2 regions of the Syntrophotalea acetylenivorans genome follow, and region 2 is predicted to be linked to the other one. Evidence: riboswitches for the same ligand, from Rfam matches in the RefSeq annotation. Region 2 holds a riboswitch; the other holds the start of a gene.

Region 1 (5,299 bases), 1.2 Mb from region 2:
CAGTGTGCAAACATCCCCAGGCCTTCTTTGAGATCACCAAAACTAATTTCTAATCGCTGTTTTATGCGATCAACTCCAGCAGGGCGGACCGACGCAGTCGGCTCGCCCTGCTGCAAAACAAGCGTTGGAAAACATTGAATAATCGTTTATGATAGCAACGGTTAACGAAGATCGAATCTCACCATTAAAAAGGAGAACCCCATGGACAAGTATGTTTGCCTAGTTTGTGGCTATGTTTACGATCCTGAAGTAGGTGACCCCGACAACGACATTGCGCCCGGGACCGCCTTCGCCGACATCCCCGAGGACTGGGTTTGTCCCATTTGCAGCGCCCCCAAAGACCAATTCGATAAAGAATAACTCAGATTCAGTTCGGCCCCTGCGGATCCTTAACGGAACGCAGGGGCCGAATCCGTTTTGATACATTCGTAAAAACTCGCAGGCTGGCTAAGCAAAAATTTCGTCCTACAAGGCTTGGTATTTTTTCAGGGGTGAAGGCATACATCTAGTATGTCGAGGTCCTGAAAAAATGCCGCATCGCAGTAGGGCGGACTTTTTGCGACGCCATCCGTTTCGCGGCTCTGGAAAGGACTCGCAATGAAAGCGCTACAAATCGCCGAAGGCATTTATGACGTCGGTGCCACCGATTGGAATGTCCGTGATTTTCATGGTTACTCTACGGACAAGGGCTCTACCTACAATGCCTTTTTGATTATCGACGAAAAAATTACCCTGATCGACACGGTGAAAGAAGAATTCACCGAGCAGATGATGGAGAAAATCGCTTCGGTGATCGATCCGAAAAAGATTGACTATATCATCAGCAACCACACCGAAATGGACCACTCCGGGGCCCTGCCCCGCGTCGTACATAGAATCGGCAAAGACACACCGGTTTACTGCTCGAAGATGGGCCTGAAAAACCTCTCCGCCCATTTCGGAAACAAGATCAACTTTCGCGCGGTTGCCGACGGTGAAGAGTTGTCTCTTGGCAAACGCACCCTGCAGTTTTTCGAAACCCGCATGATTCATTGGCCGGACAGCATGTTCAGCTATCTCAAAGAGGACAAGATCCTCTTTTCCAGCGACGCATTCGGCCAGCACTATGCTGGCCCAGAGCACTTCGATGACCAGATCGGCGAGGCGATCATGCCCCACGCCAAGAAATATTTCGCCAACATCCTTTGGCTTTTTGCGCCGATGATCAAAGGATTACTGACCAAGTTGAACGGGCTCAACCTGCCCATCGAAATGATCTGCCCCGACCACGGTATTCTCTGGCGCGACAATCCGGCGAAAATCGTAGAAACCTATGCCGAATGGTGCGAACTGCAACCGCAACAGAACAAAGCCCTGGTGATCTACGACAGCATGTGGCACAGCACCGAGGCAATGGCCGATGAAATTGTTGCCGGACTGACCGCCGAAGGCATGGTGGCGAAACCGATGAATCTGCGCCATTGTCATCGCAGCGATGTGGTCACCGAAGCCTTCGATGCCAAAGCTATCGTGGTCGGCTCTCCGACACTTAACAACGGGCTATTTCCGACCGTGGCCGACTTTTTAACCTACCTCAAGGGGCTCAAGCCCAAGAACAAGCAGGCAGCCGCCTTTGGCTCCTACGGCTGGAGCGGCGAAGCCCCCAAGCTGGTGGCCGAACAATTGGCCGGCATGGACCTGGAAATGGTTGAAGACCCGCTGCGAGTACAATACGTTCCAGACCAGGAAGGATGCGAGAGCTGCTATGAATTCGGCCGCCGCATCGCCCAGGCAATGAAGTAAATACTTGTCTCGGAGGCTGTCGGGTTTTCCATGTAACGACAAGAAGGCCGCTCCTGTTTGGGTGCGGCCTTCTTGCTTATGCAACCGACCTAAGCGACCCCTTGACTCCAACGGGCCCTGTTGATACTTTTAAAGAGCGTTGGTGCTGTTCGAATGTAGCGGCGCGACAATCAAAAATCCATGCAACGCCCTAGGGGAGTTTCTAACTGAGAGCCCGGCCACAGCGGGCAACCCTTTGAACCTGATCCGGGTCATTCCGGCGGAGGGAAGCGGCGCGAACTCCGGGGTTTTCTTCGGTCAAGGTCGCCATGCGCGACCTTTTCTTATTATTATGCAAATAGTACTCAACGAACAACCACTGGAAATTACGCCCGACACACGCTTGCACCAATTGCGGGACCGGGTTCAACCCAACGCGGATGTGCTGATCCGAAACGGTCATGCCGAGTCGGGTGATCCGCTATTAGCCGAAGGCGATATTCTGGTCTTTATTGAGCGCGGCCGTATCCCAACCGCTAAAGAACTCGAAGCGCAACTCGTAGCTCGCCATAGTCCCGGAGTCCATAAGCGTCTAAAACAAGCCACGGTCGGCATCGCCGGTCTCGGCGGACTCGGTTCGCCGATAGCGGTGGCACTGGCCCGCAGCGGTATCGGCCGCTTGATTCTGGTGGACTTCGATGTCGTCGAACCGTCCAATCTCAACCGCCAGCAATATTTTGTCGACCAGCTTGGACAGCCCAAGGCCCATGCCCTCAAAGACACCCTGGCCCGTATCAATCCTTACGTGACGGTGGAGGCCCACGTCCTGCGTCTGACCCCAGAAAACGTTTCAGAGTTGTTCAGCGAGGTCGATGTACAGGTCGAGGCCTTCGATGCCGCCGAGCAGAAAGCCATGCTGGTCGAAACCTTTCTCAGCCAATGTCCCGGTAAGCCACTGGTGGCCGGCTCCGGGATGGCAGGGTTTGGCCCGTCCAACAACATTGTTACCCGGCGCGCAGCTGGCAATCTCTATCTGGTTGGTGACGGCGAAACTGCCGCGGCCCCCGGTACCGGCCTGATGGCACCGCGGGTCGGTGTCGCCGCCCATCATCAGGCCAACGCTGTGTTGCGTCTGTTGCTGGGTGAAGAACCGTAATAGAGGAACAATTATGATCACCCTGACCGTAAACGGCCGCCCACAATCGTGTTCTGCCGCAAATATCCACGAACTGCTGCAGGAGCTGCAACTTGCCTGCAGCCAGGTGGCGGTTGAACTCAATCGAAACATCGTACCCCGCGACAACTTTGAACAAACTCCCCTGCGCGATGGCGATGAACTGGAGATCGTCCGTTTCGTCGGCGGCGGCTGAGCATTTTAGAGAAATTATCGAGGAAATTATGGACAAATTGACAATCGCCGGCCGCAGCTTCGCCTCCCGTCTGATGGTCGGGACCGGAAAATTCGCCTCAAATGAACTGATGGCCGCGGCTCTGAACGCCTCCGGCAGCGATATCGTCACCGTCGCCCTGCGTCGCGTCGATATCGACAAGCCCGATGACGATCTGCTGGCCCACATCGACCGCGACAGGTTTCTGCTGCTGCCCAACACCAGCGGCGCCCGAGACGCCGAAGAAGCGGTGCGTCTGGCGCGCCTGGCCCGGGCCGCCGGCTGCGAACCCTGGGTCAAGCTTGAAGTGACCCCCGATCCCTATTACCTGCTGCCCGACCCCATCGAAACCCTTAAGGCGGCGGAGATCCTGGTCAAAGACGGCTTTACCGTGCTGCCCTATATCAACGCCGACCCGGTGCTGGCCAAGCACCTGCAGGAAGTCGGCACCGCGACGGTCATGCCTCTGGGCGCCCCCATCGGCACCAACAAGGGGGTCCGTACCCGGGACAGCATCGCCATTATCATCGAGCAGGCCATCGTGCCGGTGGTGGTCGACGCCGGTCTTGGCGCGCCCTCCCATGCCGCCGAGGCTATGGAGATGGGCGCCGACGCCGTACTGGTCAACACCGCCCTGGCCGTCACCCCCGATCCGGCCCGCATGGCGGCCGCATTCGCTAAAGGAGTTGAGGCCGGACGCGAGGCCTACCTGGCCGGTCTCGGTGCTATCAAAGATCAGGCCGAAGCCTCCAGCCCCTTAACCGGCTTTTTGCGAGATTGATCGTGACCTTTCTAAACGAATTCAATCAATGGACTCCAGAGCGGGTGCAACAGCTGATCGATGCTGCCGGTCCCGCCCAGGTCGAACAGGCCCTGGCCAACGAGCATCTGCGCCTGATGGACCTGGCGGCGCTGCTATCACCAGCCGCCGAAGGCTATCTCGAACAATTGGCCCAAAGAGCCCATCGCCTCACCCAGCAGCGCTTTGGCAAGACCATTCAGCTCTATGCGCCCCTGTACCTGTCTAACCTCTGCTGCAACAGTTGCCTGTACTGCGGTTTTAACGCCGACAACCAGATGGAGCGCCGCACCTTAAGTCTCGACGAAGTGGAAGCCGAAGCCCGCATTCTGCACGAAAGGGGCTTTCGCCACATCCAACTGCTGACCGGCGAAGCGCCCGGCGCGGTCGAAAACGCCTATCTGGCTGCCGCGGTGCAGAAGATACGGCCGTTTTTTTCTTCCATCTCCATTGAAGTCTATCCCATGGACGAATGCGGTTATGCGCAGATGGTCGCCGCCGGTGTCGACAACCTGACCGTCTACCAGGAGACTTATGAGCGCAGCCTCTACGACGAGCTGCACCCCTACGGACCCAAACGGGACTTCGACTGGCGGTTGAACGCCGCCGAAAGGGGAGGATCTGCCGGATTGCGTTCCATCGGCATCGGTGCCCTGCTCGGCCTGAGCGACTGGCGTAAAGAGGGATTTTATGTCGGCCTGCACGCCCGCTACCTGGCCAAGCACTTCTGGCGCAGCCGGATCAATATCTCCTTTCCGCGCCTGCGACCTGCCGACGGCGGGTTCAAACCGCTGGCACCGGTTTCCGATGCGGCACTGGTGCAGCTGATCTGCGTCATGCGCTTGCTGATGCCCGACTCGGCGCTGGTGCTGTCGACCCGGGAGAGTGCCAGCCTGCGTGATCACCTGCTGCCGTTGGGCATCACCCAGATCAGCGCCGGTTCGTCCACCTCGCCAGGGGGCTACGGACAGCAGGCTGAATCGAGTCAACAATTCGCCATCGACGACGACCGAGACGCTGAAGAGATCTGCTCCATGCTGCGGGCCCAGGGATACGATCCGGTATTCAAGGACTGGGATCGGGCGTTTCTCGACAACTCCAATCGCTGACATGCACCGACCGAACCCCATCGACTTCAGTCTCTACCTGATCAGCAGCATGCAGGCCCTGCCGCAAGGCCGGGACCTGCTGCAGGCTATCGAGCAGGCCCTGCAGGGCGGAGTGGATGCGGTACAGTTGCGGGACAAGAATCTACCGACCAGCGAACGCCTGGCTCTAGCAAAGGAGTTACGCACCCTGACCCGCCGTTACCGGGCACGTCTGCTGATCAACGGTTCCGTCGATATCGCTC
Region 2 (5,299 bases):
CCGGTGGAGAGAATGGCTACGCCAAAGGTACTGAGTTGTTTGGCGAAGTCGACAATTCCGGTTTTATCCGAAACACTGATAAGGGCGCGTTTGATGACGGCCATAGCAAGGTCCTTTCCTGCATTGATACAAAAATATTTCTAGCAGTTCCCCTGCTAAAGAACGCAGAAGAGCCGCACGGTCTGCAAAAAATAAAAAAAACCGTCAGCAGGCGGTTTTTTAGAAATCGAGGGCACTTAAAAAGGCTTTTTCAAAAGCCGGTGTTCCGGACAGCGGATAGGGAGTCAGCGCATCGGCCAGTCGCTGGGCCTTCTCAGACCCCGCCTCATCGAGCAGGAAGCGGCAGCAACCCGCCAGCACACCAGCCTCGGCGAAGCGTACCCTATCTATCATGTTTTCCGGCAACATGGCAACCCTTTTCAGTATACGGGACGCCAGGGAAAAGCCGAAGGCGCCGGTCACAACAACCTCCTCCACAGAGTCGGCGGCCAGCCCGGCTCTGGCCAGCAGACAATCGACCCCGGCCCGGATCGCGCCCTTGGCCAGTTGAAAGGTGCGCAGGTCTTCCTGGGTCAGGCAGAGATCGACGGTAGCATCCCTATAGAGCCGCAAGCAGCGTTCGCCTTCCCCGCCGTCCAAGTAACGGGCCAGATTGCTCGACACCTGCAAAGGGTCGGCAAAAGTACCATGACTGTCGATCAGCCCGCCCTCCAGAGCCGCCGCAACCGTCTCGGCAAGTCCGCTGCCGCAAAGCCCGCGAGGCACGCCTCCACCGATGACCTCAAGGCGCAGACGGTCGCCGTCCAGAGTGACACCACTGACGGCTCCCGCTGCGGCGGCCATGCCACAGCCGATCCCTTCACCCTCAAAGGCCGGGCCGGCAGCTACCGAGGTGGTCCACCATTGTCCATTTGAATGCAGGGCCAATTCACCATTGGTTCCAATATCGAGATAGAGGGTATTGTTGCGGTAAGGAGCCTGATCCAACAGAAAAGCGACAAGGTCGCCGCCGACATAGCCGGTGACCAGGGGGAAGAGGTAGAGGGGCACCGGAAGGTCAAGGCCGAGCTGATCCGGCGAGAGATACAGTCCCTGCTTTTGTTCCGGCCGATGGGGAGGGAAAAGGATTTTATCCACCGGAAGGCATCGCAGCAGCACACTGATGCCGGCGTTTCCCGCCGCAGCAGCGGAACTGATGTCCTCACGGTTCACGCCGGCAGCCCGCAGCAACTCGCCAATCAGGCGTTCCAAACCTTCAACCAACAGCTTTTGCAGCTGCTTTCCCTGCCCCTTCAAGGCCAGTTCCAGCCGGCTAACGATGTCCGCCCCCAACGAGGCCTGGGGATTGCGCAGGGTCGCTTCGGCTATCACTTGCCCACGGCGGTCGATGAGTCGGCCGGCCAGGGTGGTGGTGCCCAGATCGAGGGCCAATAATGTCTCTTTATCTGTCACAGCACTGCCCCTCTTTGGATCTAAACTGGAATAAATCGGCCAGTTCCGTCCGGCCGGGCGTCTTACTTCTCTTTGCCCTTCCCTCCCCTGTGACGCCGCCGGAGCGAAGTGGGCGTTTTGCGAAACAGGCGGGAAAACTGTTTGAGCGCCAGCGAGTTTTTTTCCGCCCGCAAAACGTCTGCGAAGCGCAGGGGACCCGCAGGACCAGGAGCCGGGGCGCGCTTTTCTGCTTACTCTTTTGCCGCGCAACAAAAAGAGTAAGGCGTCGCGCGGGGACGCAACCCCGCGGTTAAGCATTTCTATTAGCAATCTCAAAAGGCAAGTTGCTAACCGGACAAAACCCACTTTGCACGTGTTTTATACTTCAACCACCCAGATAAACCCGCGGCACCCGTTTACTGATCTGGCAGAAGACCTCATAATTGATGGTATCAATCCGTTGCGCCCACTCTTCAGCAGTAATCACCTGGCCGTTGTCTCGCCCAAGCAGGGTAACCTCGTCGCCAACCTCAACGCATGGTATATCGGTGACGTCGATCAAGGTCCAGTCCATGCAAACAGTCCCCGCCACCGGCGCCCGCTGGCCGCGAATCAGTACTTCGCCCACATTGGATAAATGCCTGCTGTAGCCGTCGGCATAGCCGACCGGAATCGCCGCCAACCTCGTGGGGCGTTCGGCGATGAAACGGTGACCGTAAGAAACCCCGGTTCCTGCCGGAATGTCTTTAAGCTGGGCCACCGCAGTGCGAAAGCTCATCACCGACTGCAAGTCGAGGCGCCCGGCAAAATCAGGAGCGGGAAGACCACCATAAAGTACGATACCAGGCCGCACCAGGTTACACTCGGGGAACTGTTGGGAAAACAGAGCGGCACTGTTGCTAAGATGAATGTGCCTGGGAGTAAAACCGGCTGCGCGGACCAGGCGAAGGGCCTCGCGAAACAGACGGACCTGCTCAGCTGTTAAGGGATGGGTCGGGTCGTCCGCCACGGCAAGGTGGGAGATCAGACCATCCATAGCCAATCCCGGTAACGCGGCCAATGCCGTCAGGGTTGCCGGTAATTCCTCAGCACGAAAACCGAGCCTCCCCATGCCGCTATCGACCTTGAGATGGTAGGAAAGTTTCCGGCCTTCGGCCAAAGCAAGGGTGTTGAGACGGTACGCGGTCTCCAGATCGAAAATCACTGGCACCAGTTGATTGGCCAGTATATCCGGCTCCTGGCCTGGATAAACTCCACCCAGCACCAGGATCGGGCGATTGACTCCAACCCGGCGTAATTCCACCCCCTCTTCGACCATCGCCACCCCGAACAGGTCGGCCCCGGCCTGCTGCAAAGCCGGGGCGATGCGATCGGCACCGTGACCATAAGCATCGGCCTTGACCACCGCTAGCAACGCGCAGCCGTCGCCGGCCTGGTGACGGGCCTGGCGAAAATTGTGCTGCAAGGCGGCAAGATCAATTTCAACGTAGGTGGGGCGATGTCCCTGGCAATGGTGCATGGTGGCGAATTCCGTGTTGGAGCAAACAGATGTATGGAGCGGAAAATGAAGTAGGAAATTTTAGTACGCCGCTGGAAGGCTGTAAAGGACAAATGTCGTCACTACCGCCCCCTCGCCTTGACAGAATCGACCCCCTTCCGATAGAGTCACGGCTACCGACAGCGGTGACAAAAATTACCGTACGCCGGAAAGATACTATACAATGTCAGCATCGACAGACCGCTAGGGGTGTATCATACTGAGAGTTCCGTCAAGGGCGGAGCGACCCTTAGAACCTGATCCGGGTCATACCGGCGGAGGGAAGCGGTGACTAGAGCCGATTACCGTTTCTATCGTCACGTGTCCCGCAACCGACCGTGGCGTTTTTATTTTGCCCAACGGCAAGGACCGAAAGACTTCTGGCCATGAATGACAGTAAAACAGACAAACTGACCGGCCTTTATCTCATTACCGATGGCGCGCGAGGTGAACAGCTCTTCACCAAGGTACGCGCGGCCCTGCAAGGTGGGACGGCCATCGTTCAGTACCGGGCCAAGGACCGCTCTGCCGCCGAAATACAAAGCGAGGCCAAACAACTGGCCGACCTGTGCCGACAGGCCGGAGCCCTGTTCATTATCAATGACGATCCGCATCTGGCCATGGACTGTCAGGCCGACGGCGTGCACCTCGGCCAGCAGGATATGGCTGTCGCTGCGGCCCGCACTTTACTCGGTCCGGATAAAATTATCGGCACCTCGAACCGTACCGTTGAGCAGGCGGTCGCTTCACAAGAAGCCGGGGCCGACTACGTGGCTGTCGGCAGCATCTATCCGACCGGAAGCAAAAGCGATGCGGTGCATATCGGCCTCGATACCTTGCGTGCCATTCGCCAAGCCATCGACGTACCTCTGGTAGCTATCGGAGGCATCAACCGCGATCGGGTCGGCGAAGTAATCGAAGCCGGTGCTGATTCTATCGCCCTGATATCAGCCGTTATGGCCGACCCCGCGCCGGCCCTTGCGGCCCGTGAAATCGCCCTGCAGTTCAACCGACGTCAACCTGTCCCCCATGGCCGGGTGCTGACCGTGGCCGGTTCCGACAGCGGCGGCGGGGCCGGCATCCAGGCCGACCTGAAAACCATCACCCTGCTGGGCAGCTACGGCATGAGCGTCATCACCGCCCTGACCGCCCAGAACACCTGCGGGGTACGGGGCATTCACCCGGTGCCTGTCGACTTTGTCGACGAACAGTTGGCAGCGGTGTTGGACGATCTCGCCCCGGAGGTGATTAAAACCGGTATGCTCCTCGACGCCGGCATCGTTCGCCTGGTCGCCGACCGCCTAAAACAGCACGGTCTACTGGCAATGGTCGATCCGGTAATGATCGCCAAGGGCGGCGCCCCGCTCCTTAGACAGGAAGCCGTCGAAGCCTGCCGCAACCAGTTGCTGCCCCAAACCTATCTGCTCACCCCCAATCTGCCGGAAGCCGCCGAGCTAACCGGCCTGCCGGTGTATAACGAAGCAGACATGGAAAAGGCCGGGCGACGGCTGCAGCAGCTCGGGGCGCGCAACGTGCTGCTCAAAGGCGGCCATCTCGAGGGGGAAGCCATCGATCTGCTGCTGGACGGTGAGACCCTGTACCGTCTGCCGGCTAAACGCATCGACTGTCGCAATACCCACGGCACCGGCTGCACAAGTTCAGCCGCCATCGCCGCCCTGCTGGCAAGCGGTCACCCTCTGCCGCAGGCGGTCACCCTGGCCAAAGAATTTATCACCGAGGCGATCCGCACCGCCCCCGATCTCGGTGCCGGCCACGGGCCGGTCAATCACTTTGCCGCAGCGCAAAAGCTGATGAGAACAATTGATCGAACTGAGCAATGAATCCTCTTTATCAACCCTGAGATTTATGAAGCGTTCGCAAAAACTTACATGTAAGAGATCTGAAAGGTAGACTAATGACCCAGCTCGAACTCGCCCGCCAGGGCATCGTCTCCGATAAAATGCAACAGGCTGCCGAGGCTGCCGGTATCGATGCGGAAATCCTGCGCCAACGGATCGCCGAAGGCACGGCCATCGTCTGCCATAACAACAGGCACACCAACGGCCTGCCGCTGGCCGTGGGCAAGGGCCTGCCAACCCGGGTCAATGCCAATATCGGTACCAGCAAGGACGACACCAGCATCGACAAGGAACTGGAAAAAGCCCGAGTCGCGGTAGCTGCCGGGGCCGACGCCATCATGGACCTGTCCACCGGCGGACCCATTGATGAAATCCGCCACGCCATCATCGCCGAGACCCAGGCCTGCATCGGCAGTGTGCCCCTCTATCAGGCCGCCTGCGACACGGTGGTAAAAAAAGGCAAGGCCATTGT

The links. A riboswitch is a leader RNA that binds a small molecule or an ion and turns the genes downstream of it on or off. The one in region 2 is predicted to bind thiamine pyrophosphate.
Region 1: linked by a shared signal. The riboswitch ahead of thiF (sulfur carrier protein ThiS adenylyltransferase ThiF) and the one ahead of thiD (bifunctional hydroxymethylpyrimidine kinase/phosphomethylpyrimidine kinase) in region 2 are both predicted to bind thiamine pyrophosphate.

What each region holds. Positions count from the first base shown of each region.
Region 1 covers NZ_CP015519.1:1,895,748-1,901,046, forward strand. Annotated here, with positions in the region: gene rbr (rubrerythrin) at 1-53, shown strand, start outside; gene rd (rubredoxin) at 202-360, shown strand; gene A7E78_RS08715 (FprA family A-type flavoprotein) at 598-1,782, shown strand; TPP riboswitch at 1,965-2,067, shown strand; gene thiF (sulfur carrier protein ThiS adenylyltransferase ThiF) at 2,114-2,917, shown strand; gene thiS (sulfur carrier protein ThiS) at 2,931-3,131, shown strand; gene A7E78_RS08730 (thiazole synthase) at 3,160-3,930, shown strand; gene thiH (2-iminoacetate synthase ThiH) at 3,933-5,057, shown strand; gene thiE (thiamine phosphate synthase) at 5,059-5,299, shown strand, end outside.
Region 2 covers NZ_CP015519.1:3,077,812-3,083,110, reverse strand. Annotated here, with positions in the region: gene purH (bifunctional phosphoribosylaminoimidazolecarboxamide formyltransferase/IMP cyclohydrolase) at 1-104, opposite strand, end outside; gene A7E78_RS14130 (ASKHA domain-containing protein) at 220-1,452, opposite strand; gene alr (alanine racemase) at 1,817-2,950, opposite strand; TPP riboswitch at 3,165-3,269, shown strand; gene thiD (bifunctional hydroxymethylpyrimidine kinase/phosphomethylpyrimidine kinase) at 3,355-4,809, shown strand; gene thiC (phosphomethylpyrimidine synthase ThiC) at 4,884-5,299, shown strand, end outside.